Regions from separate parts of the Lacimicrobium alkaliphilum genome, predicted to be linked through region 4. Evidence: predicted binding sites of a transcription regulator. Region 4 holds the regulator's gene; each other region holds the start of a gene.
The links. Region 4 encodes sigma-54, which starts transcription at its own class of promoters, with help from an activator protein. Its sites were predicted from a motif close to GTTGGCACGNNNNTNGNNT; they were not measured.
Positions count from the first base shown of each region.

Region 1 (7,467 bases), 880 kb from region 4:
GCGGCGTGCCCAGGTGAGGATCGGTTTCGCCCAGACTGTATTCCACCGGCTGGCCCATGGAGGTCACACCGTGAATATCCAAATCGCGGGTATCCAGTATCAATATAGAGGCATTTATCTTGCTGCGCTCGAACTGCAACATCACCTCACCAGAAAGCACACGGTTGGAAAAATCCACTTCCAGATCCAAATCCAGATGGGTGACACGAATTTCATCGGGGTTGGCAAATGAGTGATAGTCTTTTTGCGCCTCAATAGTATCGGGGCTGTCTGTTGTGGCCACCGGCGCTTCCGCAGATAGCGTTGTCTGAGGAGACTGACTGGTGCCTGAATCGCAGGCCCCCAGCAAAAGCGTGGCACTGAATAACAATGCGCAATGTATGGCTTTCATCTTTTATCCTTATGGTTATGATGAGATTATTATGCAGACTGGTACTTTTATTTTGCCACAAATTGAGATGATATGACGGTATTCTATATTCTTGCTCTGCTGTTTCTGGCCCTGGTGATCATTATCCCGTTACTGGAGCGCTCAAAGGTGCGCATGTCAGAAGAACAAATGGGTAAGCTCGGCCGCTGGGTCTGGCCACTGGTGATGATACTGCTGATTACTCAGCTGTTGTATCTGGTGTTTGCCGGCTAATGCGTATTGCTCAGCAACAGAATAGTCATCAAAACTTCAGAGCGTGTTGAACTTTGCTGTATGAATTTCGTTCTAACTAAACGCTTTTTAATCGCGGCACTTTTTTACAGGCCTAATGGATTAAGTCAAAATGCTGCAACATTATGGCGTAGGGAACGCCATAAAACAGCTTTAGCTGGCCGCGAAGCGGTGAAAGACAGGAGTCTATCATAAAGAGTAAAAAGCGTTTAGGACGAACCCTTCGGGCAACGTTTGCGCAGCATTTCTACCGCTTCAGCACTCTTTCATGTAGAACAACTACACCACAATCGTGCTTCATTGTATAAATACTGCAATACTGCGCAACTCGTAGCAAAAAATATACAGCAAAGTTCAACACGCTCTGATCTGGCGCAATAAAATAATCTGTCACAACTGCTATCTTTTGTATCAACACTTTATCTCCACCTGATACAAAAGGAGCAACAATGGCGATTAATTCCAAACACCGTGTGTATATCCCCACCAACGCCAAATCAAACCAGTATATTCTGGCTGAAATTAAACCCGATGAGGCATTTTACCGCCATTATCAGAATCCGGCAGAGTGTTATCAGAAGCTCAGCCAGCAGTTTTTTGCCCTGGCCGATGAGTTTGGTCTGCACAATGTGCACATGATTGCTAACGACAAGCTGCCGGTGGTGCGTTATCACCATGAGGCTTACTGTTTGCAGACAGAAAAGCAGATTCTGTTTTTCTACGATCCTCAGTATCACGAGGCCCAGAATCTGTTCACTAAGCCTGATTACCAGGCCCGTAAGATCCGCCTGGTATTTCTGGCCACCGGCACAGAGATCCGCGCTCACGCGGCTGAGTTTCATAGTAAGGTAAGCCAGTTACTGGAAAGCTTAAAAGGTCTGTTACCGGATCCGCAGCTACAGGTGAAAATTCGCGACCATCAGCATCTGTCTTATGATCTGTTTGCCAGTGCCAAAGGCCAGAAAGAAACCTATGGCTACAAGCTGCGTGGTCTTTATCCCAGATACCGTGCGCGCCAGTGTGATATGCCAGAGAATCACTCCGCTATCAGTTACGTCACAGTCAATCTGCCACTCACCCGGCAGCTCAAACAGCGCTATCTCAAACCTGGTGATACGGACTTCTCACCCTTATACGAGGCGCTGGAAAAGGCCTTTTTACAGGCCAGTGAAGACAAGAACCTGTTCCGTCTGGCCCTGGTGGCAAATGGCCTGACCCCTCTGGTGCGTAACAGCCAGGTGGATCAATCACAGCACAATACCGAACTGCAGAAAATCAGCTTTGACACCGCACACGACAAGCACCAGTTTTCCCGACACTGGCAGGCAGATAACCTGGTGGAAACTGCCCACTTTATTATTGTGGCTGGCGATGAAGACAACACAGAGTCTGGCTACGGCCACTTTATGAACCGGGTAGAAGCAGCGCTCAACAACTTAGCCAAAACATTGCAACTGGATCCAATGCGTAACGAGATGATCGTGCGTTTCCACCAGCATATCAGCTATATGCTTAGTTAGATTTGATGGTGACCTTGTAGTGGCTATTTAATACCCAGTCTTTTCGCCAGCTTGTGCAGGTTACTGGAGTCAACCTCCAGTAACCTCGCCGCCTGAGCCCAGTTTTGCTGACAATGTTCCAGCGCAGATATGATTGCCTGACGCTGACAATGCTCCGTTGACAATTTAAGCGGCATTAAAGTCTGAACCTCAGTCTTCGTCATTTGCGGAGATACCCGCACTTCGGACATTTCCAGATCAAGCAATTCCGGCTCGATACTCAGCATATCCCGCCCGCCATGGCGGGTCAGTGCCTTGATCGCTGCCCGGCTGATAACATGTTCAAGCTCCCTGACATTACCGGGCCAGTTATATCCCAACAGTGCCTGCTCAGACTGAGGTGAAATGCGCAGACTACGCAGGCCCAGACGCGCCCGGTTTTGCTCCAGAAAATGTCCTGCCAGCAGCAACACATCGTTACCCCGCTCACGCAACGGTGGAATATGCACCGGATACACTGACAAACGATGATAGAGATCGGCACGAAAATCACCGCTTTTTACGCACTCTTTTAAATGCCTGTTGGTCGCAGCCAGGACCCTGACGTCTACTTTTCGTGGCTTATCAGCTCCCAAGCGCTGGATCTCTCCATTTTGTAACACTCTTAATAATTTGGCCTGCACCGTCAGAGGCAGCTCTCCCACCTCATCGAGTAATAAGGTGCCGCCATTGGCAGCCTCAAACTTACCCGGTCGCTCAGAGTGAGCCCCGGAAAAGGCCCCTTTGACGTGCCCGAACAGCTCACTCTCAGCAAGCGATTCCGGCAAAGCAGCGCAGTTGACATGGATAAGGGGTTTTTGATGACGGCGTGAGTGCTGGTGCAGACGGCGGGCAAACAACTCCTTCCCGACGCCGGTTTCGCCGAGCAACAATACCGGCAGCTCCGAGTCAGCCACCGTATCCAGCTCATTCAGGATACTCGCCAATGCCTCACTACGGCCGACAATCTCTGCATCTTCCTCGCCCGGCAAGCCAGGTTCGAAATTACCAATGCGGGATTGGCGAAGACTGCGATTCTCAGCTTCGAGTACCGTAATATGGATGGCTGCCTCGATCAGCAATTTGAACTCCAGTAAATTCTGCGCTGCCTGGGTGTTAAAGGTTCCGGCCTTGAGGGTATCAAAAGTGATCACTCCCCAGGTTTTGCCGTCCTGCTCCACTCGCATCCCCATACAGTCATGCACCGGCAATGGTGAGCCTGCCAGTTGATCCAGCAAACCGTCATAGGGATCGGGCAGTGCACTGCTGTGCTCAAAACACACAGGCTGTTTTTCGCTGGTAAGAATAGTCGCCAGTCGGGGATGTTGTGCGGGTAAAAACCGTCGTCCCATGGCTTCTTTTACCAATCCGGTGGCGGCGACCGGTTTCAATATCTCCATGTCCAGCCTGAGCAGGACCACAGCGCCACAATTGAAATGGGCTTTTAGGGTACGCACCAGGCGTTCAAGACGCATCTGCTCAGGCAGGCTTGTGGCCAGATCCGCCACTAACATTTTATCCAACATGGTATTTAACACCCCGCAAAGGTAGATAAGACCCTTATTAAACTGGGTTAAAAATACCATGAGTCAGTAATAAGTCAATAAATTCATAGAGATAAGTGTTGGCATCAGTATTGCGATGGATAGAACTGACAGCAGTACTGACGGAACTGATAGTTCTGCATACAGCGCACTTTTAGTTCAGGGCAAGCCCTGTTGTTCCACTTACCCGGAGTATCACAATATGCAAAACACACTCTATTCCCTCTCAGGGACAGAATTTTACCTCACCACAGATAACGGAGAGCCGGTTCATGGGTAAGTATCGTCGTCTGTGGTTTATTTTAATTGCGGTGTTGGCTGTCACTTTTACACTGCTCGCTTATTTTGGCAGTGAGGTTTACCGTCAGGCACCGCCGCTGCCTTCGCTGGTGATGACCGAAGATGGCCACCAGCTGATGACTAAAGAGACGATTCTGGATGGTCAGACTGCATGGCAATCGGTTGGGGGGATGCAGCTCGGCTCCATCTGGGGGCATGGTGCCTACCAGGCCCCCGACTGGACCGCCGACTGGCTGCACCGTGAACTTGAAGCCTGGTTGCACATCGCCGCTGAGCAGGAGTTTTCCCTGCCTTTCAACGAATTGAACGAGGAACAGCAGGCACTACTGCTCCTGCGTCTGAAACGGGAGTATCGCACTAATACGCTGGATGAGAATGACGTTATCACCCTGTCAGCACGCCGTGCTCAGGCCATTAGCGACGTCGCCGGCTACTATGACAAGCTGTTCAGCGACCATCCCGATCTGAAATCCAGCCGTGAAAGCTTTGCCATGAAAGAAAATACCCTGCCAAGCGCTGAGCGGCGGGCAAAAATGGCCAACTTTTTCTTCTGGACCGCCTGGGCAGCGTCTAGCGAACGCCCCGGCTCCAGTGCCACCTATACCAATAACTGGCCCCATGAGCCGCTTATTGACAATGTGCCAACCAGCGAAAACCTGCTCTGGTCTGTTGCCTCTGTGGTGTTGCTTATCGCCGGTGTCGGTGCTTTGGTTTGGGCCTGGGCCTTTTTACGTAAAGAGGAAGAAGAAACTGAAGCGCCACAACAGGATCCCATCAGTCTGGTAAGCCTTACCCGCTCGCAAAAAGCGCTGGCCAAGTACGTTTTTCTGGTCGTGGCATTGTTCACCTTTCAGGTATTCCTCGGCGGCTTTACCGCGCACTATACCGTTGAAGGTCAGGAGTTCTATGGCCTGGATGTGTCCCAGTATTTTCCCTACTCACTGGTCAGAACCTGGCATATCCAGGCTGCGCTGTTCTGGATCGCCACCGGCTTTCTCACTGCAGGCTTGTTTCTGGCGCCAATCATCAATGGCGGTAAAGATCCAAAGTGGCAGAAGCTCGGTGTCGATGTGCTGTTCTGGGCACTGGTGGTCGTGGTTGTCGGTTCCTTTGTGGGTAATTATCTGGCCATTGCTCAGATCATGCCGGAAAATCTCAGTTTCTGGCTTGGTCACCAGGGTTATGAGTTTGTCGATCTGGGCAGACTGTGGCAAATCGGCAAGTTTACCGGCATTGTATTCTGGCTGGTACTGATGCTGCGCGCCATTGTTCCGGCATTAAAGCAGGAGGGTGACAAAAACTTACTGGCACTGCTGACCGCCTCTGTTGTTGCCATAGGTTTATTTTACGGTGCCGGTTTCTTCTACGGTGAACGGACTCATTTATCGGTAATGGAATACTGGCGTTGGTGGATCGTACACCTGTGGGTCGAAGGCTTCTTCGAAGTGTTCGCCACCGCTGCACTGGCTTTTATTTTCTGCTCCATGGGGCTGGTGTCCCGTACCATGGCCACCACCGCCAGTCTGGCTTCGGCGTCATTGTTTATGCTTGGTGGCGTTCCCGGCACCTTCCACCACCTGTATTTTTCCGGCACCACCACGCCGGTGATGGCGGTAGGGGCCACTTTCAGCGCGCTGGAAGTGGTACCTCTCGTGGTACTGGGCTACGAGGCCTTTGAAAACTGGCGGCTGAAACAACGGGCGCCCTGGATGCAAAAGATCAAGTGGCCGATGATGTTCTTCGTTGCCGTTTCCTTCTGGAATATGCTCGGAGCCGGGGTGCTGGGCTTTATGATCAATCCTCCTATTGCGCTCTACTATATTCAGGGCCTGAACACCACCGCCACCCATGCCCATGCCGCACTGTTTGGCGTGTATGGCTTCCTGGCGCTGGGATTTGCCTTGCTGGTACTTCGTTATATCCGCCCTACCCTGCAGTTTGATGAAAAACTGATGAAAACCGCCTTCTGGTGGCTTAACGGCGGTCTGGTACTGATGCTGTTTACCAGCTTACTACCGGTTGGCATTCTGCAATTCCAGGCCAGCCTTGAGTATGGCTTCTGGTATGCCCGCGGCGAAACCTTTATGCAAACACCACTATTGCAGACGCTGCGCTGGATAAGAACCATCGGTGATGTGATCTTTATCATCGGCGCACTTGCAGTGAGCTGGCAGGTGGTAAAAGGCCTGATGAACCGGGAAGAAACGCTGGAGACTGATGAGCTCCTGCCCACTCAGGAAACCTTATAACCCTGTGGGTGGGGCTTATCAGGCCTCACCCGACTTCTGCCGGAGGAAACACAATGAAATATCAAGCGATCACCAACCTCGCAAATGCCTTACTGGTCTTTGCTGTACTGGCAATGCTGGTGACAATCTGGGTTGGCTATATCAGACCAGATGAATTCAGTATAGCCGTGCAGATCACCGCTCATATCAGCCTTATTTTTGCCGCAACAATGTTGAAAATTGCCTACGTGCTGCGGTGTATCGGTCGCTACGAACGCAAGCTGGAGGTCTGAATGATTATTGCAAAACTAAAACATCTGCTTTGTGCAGATCTGTACAAAAAAATACGCCAACTGACGGCTACCGCTGAACATCAACAGTTACGGGCTGACAGGCTGGCCGCTGAACTGGAGCAGCATCAGTCTGATACCCGCAAACTAAAAAGCAGTCTGATGGAGCAGCAGGAACAACAGGCGATACTGGCTCGTTTTGCCGCTTCACTGGACGGTTATCACCGCAGCTTTAGCACACTGCAGAGCTTTTTAGCTCAGGAACGCCACGGCCTTGAGCAACTCGGGTATTACTTGCATGGCCTGGATGATCGCCTGACGGATATGGGGATTCGCGACAGTCTGATTAAAAGTGCTCTGCTGGCTGAAATTGAGTTGGCTAATATCGAAGAGTTTCAGTTAATGGTGATGGTACAGCGGATGGTTCTGGGTCATATCGAAGCCGATGAGCGACAGGTTGTATCGGTTGAGGAATGTGGTATTGGCCGCTGGTACTACTCATCATTATTTCAGCGCTATTTTGGCGCCACCAGAGAATTTCAGGCCCTTGAGACACCACACCAACAAGTGCATGAATTTGCCCTTCAGGCACTGCAAGCCTTTCGGAACAATGATCCCAGAGTGGTCAGGGCCTGTTTGCTCAGTATGGAAAATGCCAACCAGACGATGTGTCAGTTGATTGAGAGAATGACGAACAACCTGCTCAGTACCAGCGCTGCCCCGTCAGCCAATACTCAGGTAGCCTGAGCAGGGGTAACTCGGCTAAACTGAGTAAGCATATAATTGAGTTGAGGTCAGAAGGAAAAAGCTTGGACTGGGTTCGCGTATTGCACTGGAAAATACTGGCTGTCGTCTCTCTGCTACTGGGACTGGCCGGCATTCCCCTTCCCGGTTTGCCCACTGTGC
Region 1 covers NZ_CP013650.1:1,560,991-1,568,457, reverse strand. Annotated here, with positions in the region: gene AT746_RS07100 (M1 family metallopeptidase) at 1-391, opposite strand, end outside; gene AT746_RS07095 (hypothetical protein) at 464-643, shown strand; gene AT746_RS07090 (DUF3083 family protein) at 1,111-2,181, shown strand; gene norR (nitric oxide reductase transcriptional regulator NorR) at 2,205-3,725, opposite strand; gene AT746_RS07080 (nitric-oxide reductase large subunit) at 4,016-6,292, shown strand; gene AT746_RS07075 (hypothetical protein) at 6,346-6,564, shown strand; gene AT746_RS07070 (CZB domain-containing protein) at 6,565-7,308, shown strand; gene AT746_RS07065 (YbaN family protein) at 7,371-7,467, shown strand, end outside.
Region 1: AT746_RS07080 (nitric-oxide reductase large subunit) is a predicted target of sigma-54. The motif match lies at 3,823-3,841, and genes of this name have one in related genera.

Region 2 (7,467 bases), 460 kb from region 4:
TCCAGCTCCTGCTGAACACTGTTGACTTCACGTTGCCGCTGCCAGCCATAATAGCCGGAACCGTCGTATTCGACCCCTAAGGCAATGCGCATGCTGCTCTGCTTTGATATTCAATTTGCGTGGGATTATACCCAAAGCAGAATAGGATGCGAGAGGCCTCTATTAAAGATTCACCACGGAGGCACAGAGGGAGTGATGGAATTATGAATAAAAAAGCCTTCACCGCAGAGCCGCAAAGAACGCGGAGAATACAAGCCGTAAAACCTCTGCGTCTTCTGCGAGATAGAATTTAATTTTGATGCCATAATTCACCGTAAAGACGCTGAGTAGCTCTTCTCTTTGCCCTCTGTGTCTCAGTGGTGAATAATTCTTTTTCTGCTTTTACTGCGGTTGGCAGTGAAGATAATTACAGCAGTTTATCCAGTATGGCTTTGGCTTCTTCCTGTTGTTCCCCATCGCCTTTCTCCACCACCTGCTGCAACAATTCGATGGCGGATTCATTGTCTTCCATTTCCAGATAAGCCCGGGCCAGATCCAGTTTAGCGCCCATGCCATTGTCGTTATCAACATCCATCAACTCTTCATCTTTATCACCACCGGCATAGCTGCCCAGTGCCGTATCAAGATTTATTGGTTTTTCTTCACTGTCATCCTCTTCTGCCTCCACGCTCTCATTTAACAGCGCGTCGATGTCCAGAAAATCATCTTCAGTATCAGCAAGAGGTTCCGGCGCTTCCGGCTCAGCCAGTTGCTCATTGAGCAGGGTTTCAATATCAAGATCCGACTCCTGATCCTCGTCCTGCTCCATGGACTCGAGCATTTCATCAAAATCAGAAGATTCAAGTTCATCCAGCAGTTCGTGATCCGAATTCGCTTCCTTGTCCTGCTTGCCCTGTTCATGGCTTTGAAGCCAGTCACCGAGATCGGGTAATTCGTTAAGCTCTTTCTCCAGCTCGTCATCAACCTGTGATTCTTTTTGCTCAGTACGCTCAGACTCACTCTGCGAGGCCTCAGTATCAGTCACCTCATCATCGGTATCAGGCTCATCCTTATTCTGCTCTAAGACCTGGTCAAGCTCTTCAAACTCATCAGAAGCATCATCAGCCAGATTCTGTTCATTCTGCTCAAATTCGGCTTCGAGCATTGCATCCAGTTCCTGTTGCGAAGCCTCATCATCTTCGTCAGCCTTATCTTCAGTGTCCTGTTGCTCTGTTGTATCCGCCTGCGCTGTATCAGGCGCTTCCCCATCGGTCACTGCTTCTTCAGCAGCTTCATCCTCTACAGATTGTGAAGCCGCGGCTTCCTGATCATCCGGTTCAGCATCTTGTTCCGATGTGCCAGTTTCATCCTGCTGTTCAACAGTATCCTCTGGCTGCTCATCACTACCCCCGGTAGCCAGCTCTTCAAGTAATTCATCTGACAACTCGTCCTGCGCATCAGCCTCAGGAGACTCATCTTCTGCCGCCTCTTCTCCTAATTCTTCGAGTAACTCATCGGAAATAGTGTCCTGAAGGTCAGCCTGCTCCTCAGATTCATCCCCTTCATCTGACAGCTCTTCAAGCAGTTCATCAGAAAGCTCGTCCTGCATGGTGTCAGCCTGTTCCAGCTCACCCAGCAGATCATCAGTCAGTTCATCCAACTGCTGATTTTTAGTGGTAATTTCCTGATCCAGTTCGCCGATCAGCTCATCGCTGAGCTGCTCTGATTTTTCCAGCTTTTCGACAAAATCATCGGACTCATCATCGGATTCCTGAGTATCTTTGGATACCGGTTCATCCAGTAATTCATCAATACTGATTTCCGGCTTTTCATCTTCGGTGCTGTCCGCATCTGCACCTGTATCGGCGTCGGCAGAGAGGTCGTCTTCATCCGGCTCTTCCAGTTGCTCAAAATCATCTGCAACCTCGTCTTCCGTCTCTGGCTCAGCGGTTTGTTCGTCCTCATCATCCAGCTCAGACAAGTCGATGGCCTCATCGTCGTTGTCTTCGGCAAATAAATCATCAAGGTCGTCCTGTTCCTGAGAGCTTTGTTCATCTTCCTCACGCTCTGGCTGTTCTTCCTCTTCCTTATCTTCTGGCACCAACATCTCGTCGGCAAGATCGTCGAAATTCTCCAGCTCATCTTCCAGCGCCGCATCCAGAGACTCTTCTAATTCATCAGTAAGGACATCATCGAGTAATTCCTCACCGAACAGGTCGTCATCATCCTGATCCGGCTCATCGAAATCATCGGACATCTCTTCGGTCAGCGCATCGGACAGATCATCCATCTGATTGTCTTCAGCAACAGCAGCCGGTGCCTCGCTCTTGTTAACTGGGGCGGGTTCTGAGGCCGGCTCTGACTGACGGCGTCTGAGCCACATAAACAGACCGCCAAGCAGCAACAGTGAAGGGATAATACCGGCGGCTATCTTCAGTGCCGGATGCTGATACCAGGCCTTTTGTTGCTCTTTAGCCTGTTGCTGTTCGGATCTGGCCAGTAATTCGTTCTGCAGCGCCAGTAACTGGCCCATTTGCTGCTGAATCTCACCTTCCTGACCAATACGATTACGCAGTTCTTCAATGTCTTCATTGACCGCATCCAGACGGCCATAAACCCGTTCATTGTCATCCAACAAGGCTTGTACGGATTCAATTGAGGCAGAAATTTGCCGCCTCAATTGCTCAAATTCGTTACGGTTTTGCCTGTCAAGGTTCTGAAGTTGTGCCTCCAGTGCCTGACGAGCTGCGGATAGATCCTCTGTACTGGCAACCTGCTTGGCGGGTTTTATATTGACTGTCTGCCCCTCTGCCCCGCGGGCCTCCCGCCAGCGTTGTTCATCCTCTTCTGCTCGACGTTGTGCCTCATCCGCATCGATGCGGGCAATGTACGCTTCGCTCGGAAGTCTGAGCACAGAGCCATCGATCATCAGATTCAGGTTTTGCTGTTCAAAGGCGTCCGGATTGAGTTCATAGATGGCGGCCATGACCTGGTAGATACTCAGATCATTATTCTGGCGATAACGGCGGGCGATGCTCCAGAGGGTATCACTGGACTCGATGGGCCCATACTCGACCCCGGAATACTGGCGATCGGAATGTTTCGGTCCTTTAATCTGAACCTGCTGAAAATCAGAAGCCCACAGAACAGTTGACGACAAGTAACATGCCAAACCTACTATCAGCAATTGTCGCATTCTCATAGTTGTCCTTGTCGCCCCGAAAAAGAAAAATAAACCTGGGTTCAGGCTTCTCAGTTATATATTTTTATAAGTAAACCGGCACTCAGCACATCGCTTACGCAATTCTGTCATTGCTTTGGCTATCTCACAGAACCCAGCAAATAGCGTTCCAACAGGAACTATAAACCAGATGGTTTAGCTGATCCATAAAGCCAAGGGTATTGATTACTTAAAATTTCATTACATATCACATATCGGCAACAATGAGTTTTCATTAAACCTCACCCATATCAGGAAACGCCCGGAGCATTTCAGAACAGCTTCAGTTGGTCCGCACAGCGGGTGAGCTACATGGACGTTGCGCACACTAAAACGCCGGGAGCGTTTCAGGACAGCTTTAGCTGGCCTGAAAGGCATTGGGCAGGGATGCCCAATGCAAAAGTAACTGGCACACCAGGGACGGTGTGTCATACCTGCAGGGACAGCCAAACTATCTGCTTTACTGGAGAGTTTGAAGATATATAAAAATGCCAGTCAGCTTAACTGACTGGCATTACGGCATCTGCCGGGCTTAGTACGAAATAGTCCTGATTACATATAATCGCGGATCAGCACTTCTGCTATCTGGATACTGTTGGTGGCCGCACCTTTACGGACATTGTCCGACACGACCCACAAATTGATGCCATTGGGATGTGACAGATCCTGACGAACCCTGCCCACAAATACCTCATCCTTACCACTGGCATTACCCACCTGAGTCGGGAAATCAGCTGGGTCACGCATCAATACCACCCCCGGCGCATTTTCCAGCAGGTTTTTCACTTCTTCAATATCAATCGGCTGACGGGTTTCCAGATGAATTGCTTCACCATGGCCGTAAAACACCGGTACCCTTACTGCAGTAGCGTTAACACGAATGCCCTCATCACCCATGATTTTCTGGGTTTCCCAGTGCATTTTCATTTCTTCTTTAGTGTAATCATTCTCCAGAAACACATCGATCTGTGGGATCGCGTTAAAGGCAATCTGACGACTAAAGGCGCTGGGCTTAATTTCCTTTGAGCTGAGCAAATCGGCGGTCTGCCTGGCAAGCTCTTCCATCGCCGTCTTGCCGGCTCCGGATACCGACTGATAGGTGGACACATTAATGCGATCTATACCCACCGCATCCTGAATGGGTTTAAGCGCCACCAGCATCTGAATCGTCGAGCAGTTAGGGTTAGCGATAATATTGCGATTACGAAAATCCGCCAGGGCATGGGCGTTCACCTCAGGCACCACCAGCGGGATATCCGGCTCATAGCGATACTGGGAGGTATTATCGATGACCACACAACCAGCCTCTGCCGCCAGAGGTGCATATTTAGCCGAGACACTGCCCCCTGCAGAGAAAAAGCCAAGCTGTACCTGTGACCAGTCAAAGTTCTCGGCATCCTCTACCTGCACATCTTTGCCCTTAAAGCTCACCGTACCACCGGCAGACCGCGCACTGGCCAGAGGATAAAGTTTATTGATCGGAAAATCTCTTTGCTCAAGAATTTCAATCATATGTTGGCCAACCAGGCCTGTGGCACCTAAAACGGCAACATCAAAAGCACGGGACATGCGGGTCATTCTCCTATGAGGTGTAAACAGAAAATCCGAGGCCTAAGATTGCCTCTGTCATCGCTGAATTTCCAGTGCTAACTGCAGCACAAGCAAATTCTCTTCTTATAGCATAGTGCTTGCGGATATATTCAAACTGCCCGGGCGTGGTAACCCGAGCCCGAAAGTCCGCATCATCCCGGCGAATATCATAAATCGCAAAGACCAGTTCACCCAGTGCTTGTTGTGAGGGCAGAGAACGCTGAAGTGCCAGTTCACTGACATCGGGTTTTGGCAGAAAATCCGCCAGTTTATGCACCACAGGCTTATTAAGCAGCCCGGCCAGATGCTGATAGAGTATTTCGGTACCACGGGCCTTCCCCTCAAGGGTATGGCCGGCAATATGGGCTGTGCCCAGCTGAGTGTAGGGCACCAGCTCAGCACAAATATCCGGCTCATTTTCCCATACATCCATTACCAGCAGCGGCTGAGAGCCTGCACGACACAGGTCAAGCAAGGCCTGATTGTCCACCACTTCACCACGACAGGCATTGATCAGCAGTTGTTGCTGATCGAGGCTCGCCAGCAGAGTGCCATCAAACAGATGGCGTGTCGGGTAAGGACCGGTTTCTATTAGCGGCACATGCAAGCTGATGATGTCGCAGGCCATGATGTCGGGCATATCCACAAAGGCACGCCGGTCACCGGACTCAGCCAGTGGCGGGTCACAAAGCAGATAATCCACACCCAGTGCCTCTAATTTTTGGCTCAGCGCTGTACCCACCTGCCCTGCGCCGACTATGCCAACTCGCTTTTCGCTCAGTTGCCAGTTAAATTTTTGCGCCTGGGCGAACAAGGCACTGATCACATACTCAGCCACCGCCTGGGCATTGCAACCCGGTGCTGCTGACCAGGGGATGCGGCGGTGATCGAGATAATCCGTGCCCAGATGATTAAAACCGGCGGTGCCGGTGCCCACAAACTGCAGTTTTTCACATTTGCCAATCAGGGACTGATTGACTGTAGTAGTGGAACGCACCAGCAGAACATCGGCATCCTGAATGTCTTCAGGTTTAACGGAGCGGCCGCTGAAAAGGCACACTTCACCCCAGTCACAGAAAAACTCTGTGGCATAGAGCAGGCTGTCTTCGCAGTATATTTTCATTTCGTTGGCAGTAACACAATGAGGGGCGCTATTCTGCCTTATCCGAAAGACACAGGCAAAGCAGTTTAGAATGGATATTGCCGGGCGTGTTGCCCGGCAAAGTGTTACTGATTTACGTTAATTCAGGCGGTGGCGCCGCGGCTTTGCCTGGAAGGATTGCGGCTACGGCCGTTACCGGCATAAGCACCATTGCCATTACCGTTACCACTTCTGGCCCTTCCTGCTGGTCTGTTGCGCCCCTGATTTGTGCGCGGCCGGCTGACCTCTGGCTCAGGTTTGGCATTCGGATCAGGTTCAAAACCGGCGATAACCTCTCTGGGCAACTGACGTTTAAGCAAACGTTCAATATCCCGAATCAATTTATTCTCGTCGATACTTAACAAGGAAACCGCCTTACCCTCATTACCCGCACGACCTGTACGACCAATGCGATGTACATAATCTTCCGGAACATTAGGCAGTTCATAGTTGACCACATGAGGCAGATGATCGATATCCAGCCCCCTGGCGGCGATATCGGTGGCCACCAGCACGCGCACTTTACCGGATTTAAAATCGGCCAGCGCGCGGGTGCGGGCACCCTGGCTCTTGTTGCCGTGAATAGCCGCTGAGCTCAGACCATCTTTATCCAGTTGCTGCGCCAGGCGATTGGCACCATGTTTAGTACGGGTAAATACCAGTACCTGCTGCCAGTTTTCAGAACCAATCAGGTAAGAGAGCAGCTTGCGCTTGTTACTCTTATCAACCGGGTGAATGATCTGCTCGACGGTTTCTGATGCCGTATTCCGGCGGGCCACTTCGATCAGTACCGGGTTGTTCAGCAGACCATCGGCCAGGCGCTTGATTTCGTCGGAAAATGTCGCCGAAAATAACAGGTTCTGACGGGCTTTGGGTAATAATGCCAGCACCTTTTTAATGTCATGGATAAAGCCCATATCGAGCATACGATCCGCTTCATCCAGTACCAGAATTTCCACCTTCGACAGATCCAGGGTTTTCTGGCCCACATGATCCAGCAATCGCCCCGGTGTTGCCACCAGAATATCCACACCCCGGCGCAGTGCCGAGATTTGCGGGTTGATACTGACACCGCCAAAGATCACTGCACTTTTCAGCGGCAGGTTCTTACCATAAGCACGCACGCTTTCGCTCACCTGCGCCGCCAGTTCACGGGTAGGAGTTAGCACCAGCGCCCGCACCGGGCGCTTGCCGTCTTTGGGCGTTGTTTCGCCGAGGCGTTGCAGCAGCGGCAGAGTAAAACCGGCGGTTTTACCGGTGCCGGTTTGCGCGCCCGCCAATACATCGCTGCCTTTGAGAATTTCGGGAATGGCCTTGGCCTGAATAGGGGTAGGCTGAGTGTAACCCTGCTGGGAAACGGCACGCAAAAGTTCAGCCGAAAGGCCGAGTTCGTTAAATAACATAAAGATAGTGTCCTTGACCTGCCTGTTCATGTCTGTGACATGGATACGGTCCGAGGCAGGAGATTCAGATGTCTGCGGGAAAGATTCACAAGACAGGAGTGCCGACCGAAGGGCACCAAAATGAGCGCGCACTC
Region 2 covers NZ_CP013650.1:1,137,701-1,145,167, reverse strand. Annotated here, with positions in the region: gene truA (tRNA pseudouridine(38-40) synthase TruA) at 1-92, opposite strand, end outside; gene AT746_RS05150 (FimV/HubP family polar landmark protein) at 407-3,139, opposite strand; gene AT746_RS05145 (aspartate-semialdehyde dehydrogenase) at 3,752-4,768, opposite strand; gene AT746_RS05140 (4-phosphoerythronate dehydrogenase) at 4,782-5,912, opposite strand; gene AT746_RS05135 (DEAD/DEAH box helicase) at 6,035-7,333, opposite strand.
Region 2: AT746_RS05150 (FimV/HubP family polar landmark protein) is a predicted target of sigma-54. The motif match lies at 3,316-3,334, and genes of this name have one in related genera.

Region 3 (7,467 bases), 940 kb from region 4:
AGCCAGAATCGACAGACTAAGCCATCTTTTCAGCCATTTCCGTGTTCTGACTGAAGCTGATTTGAATTGCCGATAACAGAGCAAGCTCTGTATCAATGAGAGAGAGGTTCGCATAACAGATCCTTTTCCTTGTTAAAAACTCTGACCACAGGGTCCAACGCCTGGTACTGCTAGGCATAAATGTCTATCGCTGTTTGGCAGCTCAGCGACAATCAGCCGGACTTCTCCGGCTATGCACATCTTTTAGTTTTGTCAGTAAACATCTGCTTGGGGAATAGACTCTGATCGTTAGCTGAACCTGTAATGGCTTATCTGATGCTAAATGGTGTTAACTGCTTCAATGTGGTGTGGGTGGTGAGAAAGCATAGGAGAGTGGATCTGAGAATGCTGACAGGGAAGTGAAAATCATATCTGGCCAGGGAGGGGCAATTGGCGCCCCCCGATGACGTCTTATCAGCTGATTACATCTGTGACTGCTGATAGTTGGGCAGGCCCATAAGCTTAATCAGGCGAAGCTGTTGCTCCAGCCAGTAAGCGTGATCTTCCTCGGTGTCTTTAAGCAGGGTAGTAAGCATATTGCGGCTGACAAAATCCTGCTCCTGCTCACAGAGTTTTATCGTATCTTTGAGCAGTTTTTGTACCCCGTATTCCAGATCCAGATCGTTTTGCAGCATTGAGGGCACGTCTTTGCCCACAGCAATGCTCTCTCTGGTCGCCATATCCGGCGTACCCTCAAGAAACAGAATGCGTTCGATTAAAGCGCTGGCGTGATCTTTTTCATCATTGAATTCATGATCGATACGTTCAAACAGCTTATTCAGTCCCCAGTCCTGATACATACGGGAGTGGATGAAGTACTGATCCATGGCGGTAAGTTCGTTCGCCAGCAGTCGATTAAGCGCATCGATGACTTTGGCATTACCTTTCATATTGAGTCCTGTTGATATTGGTAAACCTTAGTGCCCAAGTTTAGCCTAAATGTCAGGAAATATGAATTTTTACTTTTTAAATCAACGTATTAATAAATGGTAGTGATTCTTGTTGGCACTTCGTTTTGGGCTTAAACGCGGGCTTGCCAAATTTAATTCATACAATTGTTTGAATCTTGCTAAGGTTTATGAAATTAATAGGCTTAGCGAATAACAAGAAAATTTCTGACGGAGCAATTATGCAGAACAAGTGGATGATATACGGTGCCAATGGCTATAGCGCGGAGTTAATTGCCAGAGAAGCAAAAAAACGTGGTATGACACCGGTATTGGCAGGCCGTAATAAAGAGAAGGTTAATGCTCTGGCAAAACAACTTGGACTGGAGGCGGTGATTGTCGATCTCTCAGAAGGGCAAAAATTGCGTGAAAGTCTCAAAGACATGACACTGGTGCTGCATTGTGCCGGCCCTTTCTCTGCTACGCACAAACCTATGCTGGAGGCCTGTATTGACACCTCCACCCATTATTTTGATATTACCGGCGAGATTGCGGTGTTTGAACATGCCCATAGTGCTGAGGTGAGCCAGCGCGCCAAAGAGGCAGGCATAATGGTTTGCCCCGGTGTGGGTTTTGATGTGGTACCAACAGACTGCCTGGCGGCAAAACTGAAACAGGCGCTGCCTGGTGCGACGCATCTTGAGCTGGCGTATAAGGCTGCCAAACATCTTAGTCCGGGCACCGCAAAAACCTCTGTCGAGAGTATGGGAGGGCTATGTCAGGTTCGTGAGAATGGCAGCATTAAAGGTATTTACTCTAAAACCCGGCAGATCGATTTTGGTGAAGGCGAGCGCCTGGCCATGACCATTCCCTGGGGGGATGTCAGTACGGCTTATCACAGTACCGGCATAGAAAATGTGGCGGTGTATGTGCCCGTGCATCCCAAAACGGTGGCAAAGATGCACAAAATCCAGAAATGGCGCTGGTTCTATGGTTTGTCTTTTGTGCAGAATATGACTAAAAAGCAAATCGAAAAGAAGATCTCCGGTCCGGACGAAAACCTGCGTCAGGCCAGCCCGACCTACCTTTGGGGGCAGGTATGGGATGAGCAGGGCAATAAGCGTACCGCCCGTTTTACCACGCCTAACGGTTACGACCTGACTATTACGGCGCCTCTGGCGATGGTCAGTGCGGTGATAAATGGCGAAGTAAGCGCCACAGGCAGTATTACGCCATCACAGTTAATGGGCGAGGACTTTGTCTGGAGCCTGCCAGAGGTTACCCCTCTGGAGTGGGTAGATGCCTAGTCTGAGAAAAATGGTATACCAGGCGCATCGGGTGCGCCTGGGTTTATCACCTGATTTCTAATCTGTTATTCAGGTCAACTCGGCGTGGTTGTGGATGATATTGAAAATATCTTTAAAGCTATGGGCTGTGATATTCGTATTCTGAGGGATTTTCATTGCCCTCAGAATTTCCCGAATACAGATGACCCCGCACAGTTGATCCTGCTCATCCACAACCATCGCAAACTCTTCATCCAATTGTTGCATGGTATGGAGTAGTTCACCGACTGTGGCTGACTCTAATTCCTGGTATCGGATACCCTTTAACTTTTCTCTGGGAATCATCATGTCTTCGGCGTTGAGCTCAGTTCTTCTGAGGCCTTTGCATTCGCAGGTGATCAAAACCTTGCGGCTACAGAGATCGGCATAGCTGATTAACCCTATGATCCCTGAAGGACTTTGACTCACCAAAGCGTACTTGCTCTGGTTTTTCTGCATGCGGAAAACAACGTCATCGATTCCGGCATATTTATCCACGATCAGGGGGGAAGCCCCGCAGAAGGTGTTGAGTAAAGAAGATACCGGGCTTTGTAAGTCCAGCACGGGGGTAGTATGTTCTGTGCAGTATTGACCAATCTTATCCAGACCCAGCGTTTTCAATTTTTTATACAGCATTTGTTGTCTCCAACCAATTCAAGCAGCGTATCCCGGGCAGTCCGACAGGCAGAGAGTGGCGGTCCCCCCGGGGGTAATTAGTACTTATCTGTGACGCTGCGGTGGTGGAGCCCTGGGCTGATAGCCAGGAATATCATGCTGTTGATGGGAAGTCTGTGCGACAGATATCTGCCAGAAACTGTCAAAACAGGGAGGATCTGTGTTGAAGCTGACATTGATATCATCAGTGTCAGGCTCTTCTTCAGCCCATGTAAGGTGGCTTTGCACCGGATCCTGCTGCAGTGCTTTGCTGGCATCGGCTAATCCGCTGCTATTGACCGGCTCAACATATAACAGGCATACCCAGGCACTGAGGCTTAATAAGAGCCATTGAGGGATCCGACTGCGGTGTTGGGTCTGTTGCTGCATCATGCCGACGAAATCTGCGGTGTTATTGCTAATATGGATATGGCGGTGAAAAATACAAGCCCTGACAAGTTATAAAGCACAGAGATTAGGGTGATTTACAGTTTTAGTGAACGCCGTCACTGCCAGTTAATCAGGGCTCGTACACCCAGGCCCAGCAGAATAGTCATGGTGGTGCTGAGCAGGGTACCAAGCATCACATACTCGGTAAGCTGACGATCCTGTTGCCGGGTGAGATCACCGAAGCGAAATATGGACTTGGCCGCCAGTAAAAAGCCAATGCCTGCATATTGTTCTAACAAAACAAAAGTCAGGATCAATGTTCTTTCAATCAGGCCAATAACGTGGCCGGCACTGGGCAGACTGCTGTCGCTTTCGGTATGCCACTTCTTCAGTGCCATGGCAATCATGAAGGAAAACGGACGCAGAACAATCAGATAAGCGCTTAACAGCAGCAGCGTGTTGAGGTTGAGCAGGTGTTGCCAGAAGTATTCTGTAAGCTGCCAGGCCTGAGATGTCTGCAGCCATATCCATATCAGCACCAGCAGGTGCAAGATCTGATCGAGCACAAAAAAATACAGATTTCTTGGACAGTAGGATTTTATCAGGTCGATGGCGTAGTGGCTCAACCCCAGCACGATTGCCAATATTAACGGCTGAGTCAGAGTAAAACCCCAGCCATACCAGGTTTGCCAGCATACCAGTATCAGCAGAGATAAAGATGCGTGCAGCAGCCCATGATAAATCAGCTTTATCGAGCGGTAATGGCATTGCTGTCGATCCTTTATCCAGCTTAGTGGCTGGAAATAGAAGTCCGCCAGCAGGTGACCAATCAGCAAAGCAACGAGTAACAGTAATTCATCCATGAAAACACCTTTTAAAGAGTTGTTGGCTGTGCAGAACAAATTCCTGCAACAACTGATAATGACCCTGATTCAGTAAACGGGTGGCATTGACCCTTGAGCTGTCCAGACGCCGGGCAATGGCCTGATGACTATTATCGGCCAAAGTAAAGTATTCATACAATGCACAGGCCTGTCTCTTACTGATTTGGCTGATAAGGGTGTCGGCAAATTGCAATAATAAGGGCATATGAAACTGGTATTGCTGATTCGAACTGTTAATGCTCAGGCGCTGCTGGGTAGTCATATTGTCCAGCCCCTTACCGGACAGGGTGAAGGCCTCTCCTGTAGCGGTTTTGATATCGGCTCTGGGATTACTGACACTGCCGAAGCCTGTGCTGATGCGGGCGTCCCACCCATGGCTTATCAGGCCCAGGCGGATAATCAGCATGCCTGATATCGCTCTGTCAGGATCAGGTAGTAATAGCTGAAAGGCATCCCCCGGAAAATATTATAGCGGCCCTGTGCTGTACTGACTGTGGTAAGCAACTGATTCAGCTGATATAACAGGTTATCATACTGCTCAGAAGGGATTTTACCTGAATCTATCAGATCCCCTGTGAGTACCGCATATTCGGCCATATTGTTTTGTCAAAGTGATAAGTGGTCGTATAAAAGTAACCCAAATAGATTACATTGTAAAATGTAATCTAAAACGGTTACTTCAGTGTTTATCCCCGGCTTGAACAACAGTACTGGATATACAGAATAGAGTGTCGAAATATTTAACAAGTGATCGCATTGAACAACATAAGTTATTGATAAATATGGCTGGCATGTTATTTGCTTTAGTTTTGGTGACTGTAAAATTGTTTTAAGTCTTAACGAGGTACTCAAAGATGTCTGTCACCAAATTATGTCGTATGGGATCTGTTTTGGGAATAACCCTTTTGCTTAGCTTTACTGCAAAAGCCACTCTGATTTCTGCTGATTTTCGTACTGAAGCAAACCTGCCTGACTACCGGAATGGCCTGCCACTGATTTATGAAACCCTTGGTCAGTCCATTGGGGCCGGTGCAGAACTGAATAATACCCATTTTGTGCAAAACCCGGATAACTGGAGTGGCGGTGTTGTATGGATGGATTTTGATGCTGCGACCAATATTCTGACCCTTGATTCTCAGGATTTGTTGGACTTCCAGATTTTTGATGCCTGGATAAGCAATATTGTTTTCTCTCAGCCCGGGCAAAGTATCACAGGCATCAGTTTGCTGAGCGATGACCTTACCGATGTAGGAGTTGTTCCCGGTTTGTCTTTTACTGCCGACAGTCTGCATATCAGCTACGATAGTATGCCGGACATTTTTAACTTTACAGGTGGTAGTGCCACGTTCCAGATCGAGCTTGGCGAGACAGATGTTGTCGCGGTGCCAGAGCCACTGCCGTTAACCTTGTTGGGCTTAGGCTTAGTCGGGCTCGTGCTGACACGCAGAAAGCAGACAGCTAACTGATTGAGGCCCTGATGTTGGCCTGACCTGAGTGCTGTAAAACAGAGAAAGCCAGATAGAAACTCTATCTGGCTTTTTTAATGGTCGTCAATAAGCTGTTTTACGCTGCCTGTTTTTTGAACAGCTCTCTGAATACCGGGTAGATATCTTCCACATCGCGGATATGCTTTATGGCGAAGTTATCGAACACACCGGTCAGGCTTTCATATTGGCGCCACAGACTCTGGTGCTGACGCTGGGTAATTTCGATATAGGCGTAGTAGCGCACCACCGGCAGTAGTTTGTTCACCAGTAGTTCGGTGCACTGTGGTGAGTCATCGGCCCAGTTATCACCATCTGAGGCCTGAGCGGCATAGATATTCCATTCGTTACTGGGATAGCGAGCCTGAATAATCTCATCCATCAGCTTCAATGCACTGGAGACGATGGTGCCGCCGGTTTCCTGTGAGTAGAAAAATTCGTGTTCATCCACCTCTTTTGCCTGGGTGTGATGGCGGATATACACCACCTCTACATTTTTGTAGGTGCGGGTCAGAAACAGATAGAGCAGTATATAAAAGCGCTTGGCCATATCCTTAGTGGCCTGATCCATGGAGCCGGATACATCCATCAGGCAGAACATCACTGCCTTACTGGTGGGCAGAGGACGTTTTTCAAAATTGCGAAAGCGCAGGTCAATGGCATCCAGAAACGGCACTTTGGCGATACGGGCCTTGAGCTCGGCGATTTCGGCTTCCAGCCGGGTAATGTCCAGTTGATGATCATGTTTATCCTTTTTCAGGGCTTCAAGCTCTTCTTCCAGCTCACGCAATTGGCGACGTTTACCTCCGGTTAAGGCGATACGCCGGGCCATGGAGCCGCGCAGGGAACGAATAATATCCAGGTTGCTGGGTACGCCGTCGGTTTTAAAACCGCTTCGATAGGTTTTGTACTCAACCAGTTTGTCCAGTTGCGTCTTTTTCAGGTTGGGCAGGGCCAGATCTTCAAACAGCAGATCCAGATATTCGTCTTTGGAAATCTGAAATACGAAGTCGTCTTCCCCTTCGCCGCTGTCTGAGGCTTCACCCTCTCCGCTGCCACCGGACTGGCCGCCCAGTGGGCGCTGAATACGATCTCCCTGACTGAACTGATCGTTACCGGGGTGTACCATATCCCGCTCGCCACCCTTACCGGTGTGAAATATTGGTTCCCTGATATCCCGGGTGGGAATATTAACACTCTCGCCCGTTTCCACATCAGTGACACTGCGTTTACTGATGGCATCGGAAACCGCCTTTTTTATCTGCTGCTTATAGCGGCGGATAAAACGCTGACGGTTGACCGTACTCTTGCCTTTGCTGTTCTCTCTTCTGTCGATAAAGTGCGCCATACTGCTCTCCTGTGCACCTTAAGATGACTTGCGAACGCGCAGATACCACTCACATAACAACCTGACCTGTTTTCTGGTATAGCCTTTTTCGGTCATACGTTTGACAAAATCATCGTGTTTTTGCTGATCTTCCGCGCTGCTCTTGGCATTAAAGGAAATCACCGGCAGCAAGTCTTCGGTGTTGGAGAACATTTTCTTCTCGATGACGGTGCGCAATTTCTCATAGCTGGTCCATGCGGGGTTTTTGCCTTTGTTATTGGCTCTGGCACGCAGCACAAAGTTAACGATCTCATTGCGAAAATCTTTGGGGTTGCTGATCCCTGCGGGCTTTTCTATTTTCTCCAGCTCGGCATTCAGGGCTTCACGGTCAAATAACTGGCCGGTTTCCGGGTCGCGATACTCCTGATCCTGGATCCAGAAGTCGGCATAAGTGACATAACGGTCAAACAGGTTCTG
Region 3 covers NZ_CP013650.1:1,619,979-1,627,445, forward strand. Annotated here, with positions in the region: gene AT746_RS07320 (PPC domain-containing protein) at 1-114, opposite strand, end outside; gene bfr (bacterioferritin) at 462-929, opposite strand; gene AT746_RS07330 (saccharopine dehydrogenase family protein) at 1,169-2,233, shown strand; gene AT746_RS07335 (CBS domain-containing protein) at 2,303-2,887, opposite strand; gene AT746_RS07340 (hypothetical protein) at 2,972-3,298, opposite strand; gene AT746_RS07345 (DUF3307 domain-containing protein) at 3,412-4,158, opposite strand; gene AT746_RS07350 (hypothetical protein) at 4,151-4,585, opposite strand; gene AT746_RS07355 (hypothetical protein) at 4,579-4,776, opposite strand; gene AT746_RS07360 (PEP-CTERM sorting domain-containing protein) at 5,070-5,645, shown strand; gene AT746_RS07365 (YeaH/YhbH family protein) at 5,743-7,011, opposite strand; gene AT746_RS07370 (PrkA family serine protein kinase) at 7,030-7,467, opposite strand, start outside.
Region 3: AT746_RS07360 (PEP-CTERM sorting domain-containing protein) is a predicted target of sigma-54. The motif match lies at 4,965-4,983, and genes of this name have one in related genera.

Region 4 (7,467 bases):
GCTCGCCCACAGTATCCATGCCAACAGCATGGAACATTACGATTTGCTTGGTTTTACTCTGTTTCAACAGCCTCAGTACAAAATTTATGTCGCTCAGGATGAAGCTCCCTGGGAAGTAACAGCAGAGCAGGGAACGCTGTATGAAGACAACCGAATTCAACTGGAAACGAATGTACAGATTACCAGTCAGGACAAAGATGGTTTTATTCGTACCGTCACCACCAGTTTTATTGAAATTGATTTGACCGCTAAGACCATGATGTCAGATCAGAGCGTAACCATCTCAGGTGACAATTACACTATCAGCGGCAATGGCTTCTCTGCCGATCTGACCACAAAACAATTTGAATTACTGGACCATGTGCAGACAATTTATGGCAAAACGATTTAAGTTTCTGATCCTGGCGCTATTGAGTTTCAATGTCGCCGCAGTGAATGAAGATTTCGATCAGCCGATTAAAGTAAAATCTGAGTATCAGTCGGCTGACGGCATTAAAAAGATCTCTTTTTTCCGTGAAAACGTCAACATTACCCAGGGTAGCCTGGTGATCAACGCAGACGAAGTGGAAGTCGATGCCGGCAAAGGCAAAGGCAAAGAGACCTTTATTGCCCGGGGTACACCTGCCAGCTATGAGCAAACCATGGAAGATGGCAGCCGCATCCGCGCCGCTGCCGAATATATTGAATATCAGGTTGAGGGCCGTACCCTGACATTGAGTGGCAATGCAGAACTGCATCAGAACAGCCACAGCGTGCGCGGTTCATCCATTCAGTTCAATATGGAAAAAGAACAGTTGATGGCGCAGGGCACTGACGAGGAAGATGGTCGGGTAATGACGATCTTTCAGCCCGAGGATTTAAGTGACACCAAAGAAGAGCAACAGCCCGGCCAGGAGCAGCAGGACTGATGTCAGTATTAAAAGCACAGCACCTCGCCAAGTCCTATAAAAGTCGCCAGGTGGTGCAGGATGTCAGCCTGGAAGTGGCCAGTGGCCAGATTGTGGGTCTGTTAGGCCCTAATGGTGCCGGTAAAACCACCTCTTTTTATATGATTGTGGGTCTGGTACCCATGGACAAAGGTCAGATTTTTATTGATGACCAGGAACTGACTCTCGAGCCCATGCATGTTCGCGCCAGGGCCGGTATCGGCTATCTGCCCCAGGAAGCTTCAATTTTCCGTAAGCTGACGGTTTATCAGAATCTGATGGCGATTCTTGAAACCCGTAAGGATATCAATCAGCAGCAACGGGAAGAGGAAGCCGATGCACTTCTGGATGAGTTCAATATCAATCATATTCGCACCAGCTCAGGGATGAGTTTGTCTGGCGGTGAGCGCAGGCGGGTAGAGATTGCCAGGGCACTGTCTGCCAACCCCCGCTTTATTCTGCTTGATGAACCTTTTGCCGGTGTCGATCCCATATCAGTCAGTGACATCAAGAATATAATCCGCCATCTTCGGGACAGAGGCATCGGTGTGTTGATTACCGACCACAATGTACGTGAAACCCTTGATGTTTGTGAGAAAGCCTACATTGTTAGTCATGGGGAGTTAATCGCCCAGGGAACCGCAGATGAAGTACTGAATAACAAGCAGGTCAGAGATGTATACCTGGGTGACCAATTCAAGCTATAGTTAGAGAAAATGCCGTGCGGATATTTGTATGAGAACAGAAGCCGGAATACCCGTAACCAAGGCCCTCGGAACCAGAATAAGAAGTAAATGAAGCCTGCATTACAGTTAAAATTCAGCCAACAACTTACCATGACGCCTCAGTTGCAGCAGGCGATTCGCCTGTTGCAACTGTCCACGCTGGATTTACAACAGGAGATCCAGGAGGCGCTGGAGTCTAATCCGCTGCTGGAGACAGAAGAATCTGCCGATCAGAATACGGAAGAGCGCCGCGATGCCGACAGCCTGAATGGTGAGTCCAACGAAGCCAGTAACAGCAAAGACAGTGACAGCATCGAAACCGGCGAAGCCCTGGAAAAGCAGGAGTTGCCCGAAGATCTGCCGATGGATACTACCTGGGATGAATATTACAGCGCCTCATCGGCACCCGGTTCTTCTGCGGTCAGTGCCGCCGATGACAATATCTATCAGGGGGAAACCTCGGACAGCATTCAGGATCATTTGCTCTGGCAAATGCGTCTGACCCATTTCAGTGACACCGACCAGGCCATTGCCATGGCCATTATCGACTCTATTGACGATGTCGGTTATCTGACCGTCACCACTGAAGACATCCTGCAAAGCCTGGACAATGAAGAAGTAGAACTGGATGAAGTAGATTGTGTACTTAAACGCATTCAGATGTTCGACCCTGTTGGCGTCGGCAGTCGCAGCGTACAGGAATGCCTGCTGGTACAATTACGTCAGTTCCCCCCTGAAACGCCATGGCTGGAGCAGGCAAAATCACTGATCCTCGAATACAGTGATCTGCTGGCCAGCAAAGATTACCGCACCCTGATGCGCAAAGCCCGGCTTAAAGAGGATGAACTGCGTGAAGCCTTACGTTTATTACAAACCCTGAACCCCAGGCCAGGCAGTGCCATCGCTACCAGTGAACCGGAATATGTGATCCCCGATGTATCGGTAGCCAAGAAAAATGGCCGCTGGACCGTAGAACTGAATCCCGACAGCTTGCCTAAACTGAGTATCAATCAGCAATACGCGGCGATGAGCAAGAATACCAGGAACGCCAGCGACAGCCAGTTTATCCGCTCCCATATGCAGGAAGCCAAGTGGTTTATTAAAAGCCTGGAAAGCCGCAATGACACCCTGCTGAAAGTGGCAAACTGTATTGTGCAGCAGCAACAGGGCTTTTTCGAATACGGCCCCGAGGCCATGAAGCCTATGGTGCTCAACGATGTTGCTGAAATGGTGGATATGCACGAGTCCACCATCTCCAGAGTGACCACGCAGAAATATATGCACACACCAAGAGGCATTTTTGAGCTCAAGTATTTCTTTTCCAGCCATGTGGCCACAGAAAGCGGCGGCGAATGTTCCTCCACCGCCATTCGTGCTCTGATCAAAAAACTGGTGGCGGCAGAAAAACCCGCCAAACCCCTGAGCGACAGCAAAATTGCACAGTTGTTGGCCGAGCAAGGTATTAAAGTTGCCCGGCGAACAATAGCAAAATACCGGGAATCCCTGTCGATTCCCCCGTCCAACCAACGCAAAAGCCTGTTATAGGCGAACAAGAGGAAGAGGCATTATGCAAATCAACCTTACTGGACACCACGTTGAAATTACCGACTCTCTTCGAGATTACGTTGACTCAAAGTTTACAAAGTTGGAGCGACATTTCGATCATATCAATAATGTGCATGTGATACTGAACGTCGAAAAGCTCAATCAGAAAGCCGAAGCGACACTGCACCTGCATGGCGCGGAAGTCTTTGCCACTTCCGAACACACTGATATGTACGCCGCTATTGATGGCCTGATCGACAAGCTTGACCGACAGGTGATCAAACACAAAGAAAAGATCAAGCGACACTAAAACTGACTCCGCATGGAAATTAAAGACATCCTGACCCCTGACTGCACCATCTGTGCAGTTCAGGGCACCAGCAAGAAACGCATCTTCGAGACCATCAGCGATGTGGCCGATCAACATCTGCCCGACATTGACCTCGACCCTATTCTTACCAGCCTGCTATGCCGCGAAAAAATGGGCAGCACAGGCATTGGCAATGGCATTGCCATTCCCCATGGCCGCCTGGCCGGGCTGGACAAAGTCATGGCCGTGCTGATCACCAGTGACGGGCCCGTGGCCTATGACGCCATCGACAACCAGCCGGTGGATATTTTCTTCGCCATTTTAGTGCCTGAAGAACAAGCCCAGGGCCACTTGCAGACCCTGGCCACCATCGCCGCCAAACTCAATGACAAGGACGTGGTAAAACGCTTACGCCACGCTAAAACCAATCAGGAACTGTACGAGGCCATAGTGTGAAACTCATTATCATCAGTGGCCGCTCCGGCTCCGGTAAATCCATCGTGCTGCGCTCTCTGGAGGACCTGGGCTACTACTGTGTGGATAATATTCCGGTCAACCTGCTGCCCACCCTCACCCATACAGTGGTGGATGAATACGATCAGGTAGCAGTGAGCATTGATGTACGTAACCTGCCCAAAGATCCCGAAGAGCTGGTAGAGATACTCGATTACCTGCCTGCCACCTGGGAACTGATGATTTTATACTTAGATGCCAGCGACGATGTGCTGATCAAGCGCTTCAGCGAAACCCGCCGTCTGCATCCTCTGTCCAAGCGCAGTAAGTCCCTGACTGACGCCATCCAGTCTGAAGCGGTGTTACTGGCCCCTATCGCCGAACGCGCCGATCTTTATATCGATACCGGTGAACTGTCAGTACACCAACTGGCCGAACTGGTGCGTGAACGTATTCTGGGCAAGAAAAGCTCGCGTCTGGTGCTGGTATTTGAGTCCTTTGGCTTTAAACACGGTATTCCTAAAGATGCCGACTACGTATTTGACGCCCGCTTTCTGCCAAATCCCCACTGGGAACCAGAGCTCAAACACCTGACCGGGTTAGATCCGCAGGTAGAAACCTTTCTCGGCTCACAGGCCATCGTCACCAAATTTATCTGGCAGATACAGAATTTGATCTCCACCTGGCTGCCGCATCTCGAGCGCAATAACCGCAGTTATGTGACCATTGCCATCGGCTGTACAGGAGGCCAGCATCGCTCAGTGTATGTGGCAGAGAGCCTGGCCAGAACCTTTCGCGCGGTACACCCTGATGTGCAGATCCGGCACCGGGAGTTATCGCGGGAATGAGTACCGATAAACTGGAAAAGATCCTGCTGATCCAGAATAAGCTCGGGCTGCACGCCAGAGCCGCCACTCAACTGGCCAAACTGGCCAATCAGTTTGATGCCGAAGTCACCATCCATCAGGGCGATAAATCCGCGTCTGCCACCAGTGTACTGGGCCTGATGATGCTGGAAAGCAGCATGGGCAAGGAAGTCAGGGTAGTCAGCGAAGGCCAGGACGCCGAAGCGGCCATGGCCGCCGTAGAACAGCTGATTCAGAAGAAGTTTAATGAAGAGCAGTGAGTGAGGCGTGAGGCGTGAGGCGTGAGGCGTGAGGCGTGAGGCGTGAGGCGTGAGGCGTGAGGCGTGAGGCGTGAGGCAGAAAAAGCTTGACTCAGGTGTTTGATTAGTCAAAATTTTTCCTAACTCCTAACTCCTAACTCCTAACTCCTAACTCCTAACTCCTAACTCCTAACTCCTAACTCCTAACTCCTAACTCCTAACTCCTAACTCCTAACTCACTCATCCACCGTCTTTTTAGAATGTTGTACTGCCTGATTAATGCGGGCCATTTCCTGGTCCGTTAAATTACGCCATTTTCCAGCCTTAAGATTGCCAAGATTAATATCCATAATCCGCACGCGCTTTAGTCTGGTCACTTCATAGTCCAGGAATTCGCACATACGGCGGATCTGGCGGTTCAGGCCCTGAGTAAGAATAATCTTAAACACAAAACGGCTTTGCGGGATCACCTGACAGGGCTGGGTGACGGTGCCTAATATGGGCACGCCTTTGCTCATCTGGCGCACAAACCGCTCACTGACAGGCTGGTTGACGGTGACAATATACTCTTTTTCATGACGATTGCCGGCACGCAGAATTTTATTGACGATATCACCATCTGTAGTGAGCAGAATCAGACCTTCAGAGTCTTTATCCAGTCTGCCAATCGGGAAAATACGCTGGGGATGGTTGATGGCATCGACGATATTACCCCGTACATTTCGCTCAGTGGTGCAGATAATGCCCGGCGGCTTGTGATAGGCGATATACACCCGGTCTGATTTATCGGCGGCGCTGCTGCCGATGGATCTACCATTGACCTCAACGCTATCGCCCGGGGCCACCTTAGTGCCCAGTTCAGGCACCACGCCATTGATGGTGACTTTGCCCTGTTCAATCAGTTTGTCCGCTTCACGGCGCGAACAATAGCCCGAATCACTGATAAATTTATTTAACCTGATTAACCTGACTTCACTCACTTGCTGGTCCTGCCATACCCAAACGAGCCGCTATTGTAGCGCCCCTAACAGCCAGTACCATAGCGGCAGGGTCAGAAAACTGCAAAACAGTCCAAGGCCAATAAGCGCCGCCACAAATCTCGGCGCCAGCGCCGCGCCTATGGCCAGTGCACCCGCAGAAACCATAGGCGGCATGGCCGCTTCAAATACCGCCACCTGAATTAACAGGGGATGCGGCTGGAACAGCCATAATAGTCCCAGTGCCATTACCGGCATCAGCACAAGTTTAAATACCAGTGCAAAGGCCAATGGCGCACTCTGCCCGCCATCCAGTTGCAGGCGGAACTGAAAGCCCACCGCAATCATCACTACAGGTACCAGGGTAGAGGCCAGAGAGTCCAGCAACAATTCCATAAAAGGCGGGTAACTCCAGCCTTTTAATGCCAGGCCCAGCAGCATGGCGATAAAGGCCGGGAACAACAGCACCTTGGCCAGGATCTGTTTGCCCCCCGGCTTTTCCGTTGCAGGATTAAACCAGGCAGCCAGAATGGTGGAATAGGTAGCAAGGGCCAGAAACGAACCGGCCTGATCGTAGATAATTGCAAAGGGCAAACCGGTATCGCCGTAGAAGGCTTCGACCATGGGAAAACCGAGAAATGAAGTATTACCCAGCGGCAGAACCACCAACAGTGCGCCAATCACGCCGCGCTCCCAGTTCCATAGCTTACCGGCCAGCAACACCGCCCCGGCGGTGATCAGCAACAACATCCAGGGCAATACGGCGGGCATCCATAGCTGAGCGGAAAATTCCAGTAATGGCATTTTTTGCAGCACCAGTGCCGGCAGGGCCACATAAAGCACATACTGGTTCAGGACAATACCGGTCTCAGCCGGAAACTGCCTGACCCGGCGCAATTGCGTGCCGATCAACAGATAGATCAGAACAAGGAAAAAGTTTTCCATTCCAGTACAACGGTCGTAAATAAATGTCCTGCGCAGACTTTACCGTTACCGGCCATAAATAACCATGGTACTTTAGTCACTAATCAGACTCAGATAACTGCTGATCTCCGCGTTCACATCCACTAAACTAAGCTGAAAATCAATAAGTTGCATAAGGGACCATGGAACAAGCCTTCGAGAGTCAATCTCCGTACCAACAGCTTCAGACCATCAATAATGCCCTGAGCAGCGGTATGTATGTGCATGTGCGCAAGATGCTGCACCATATGCCGGCCCCGGACGTGGCGTTTTTGCTCGAGTCCACCCCGGCCAGAAGCCGCGCCGTATTATGGCAACTGATTGACCCCGAATTCCACGGCGACATTCTCGAAGAGCTCTCAGAAGATGTGCGTAACGGCATTATCCGCCAGATGATGCCGGAAAAACTCGCCGATGCGCTGGAAGACATGGACACCGACGATCTGGCCGAGCTGCTGCGCGG
Region 4 covers NZ_CP013650.1:678,508-685,974, reverse strand. Annotated here, with positions in the region: gene lptC (LPS export ABC transporter periplasmic protein LptC) at 1-391, shown strand, start outside; gene lptA (lipopolysaccharide transport periplasmic protein LptA) at 375-908, shown strand; gene lptB (LPS export ABC transporter ATP-binding protein) at 908-1,633, shown strand; gene AT746_RS03245 (RNA polymerase factor sigma-54) at 1,721-3,196, shown strand; gene hpf (ribosome hibernation promoting factor) at 3,219-3,506, shown strand; gene ptsN (PTS IIA-like nitrogen regulatory protein PtsN) at 3,519-3,962, shown strand; gene rapZ (RNase adapter RapZ) at 3,959-4,807, shown strand; gene AT746_RS03225 (HPr family phosphocarrier protein) at 4,804-5,085, shown strand; gene rluF (23S rRNA pseudouridine(2604) synthase RluF) at 5,301-6,044, opposite strand; gene AT746_RS03215 (AEC family transporter) at 6,075-6,986, opposite strand; gene mgtE (magnesium transporter) at 7,148-7,467, shown strand, end outside.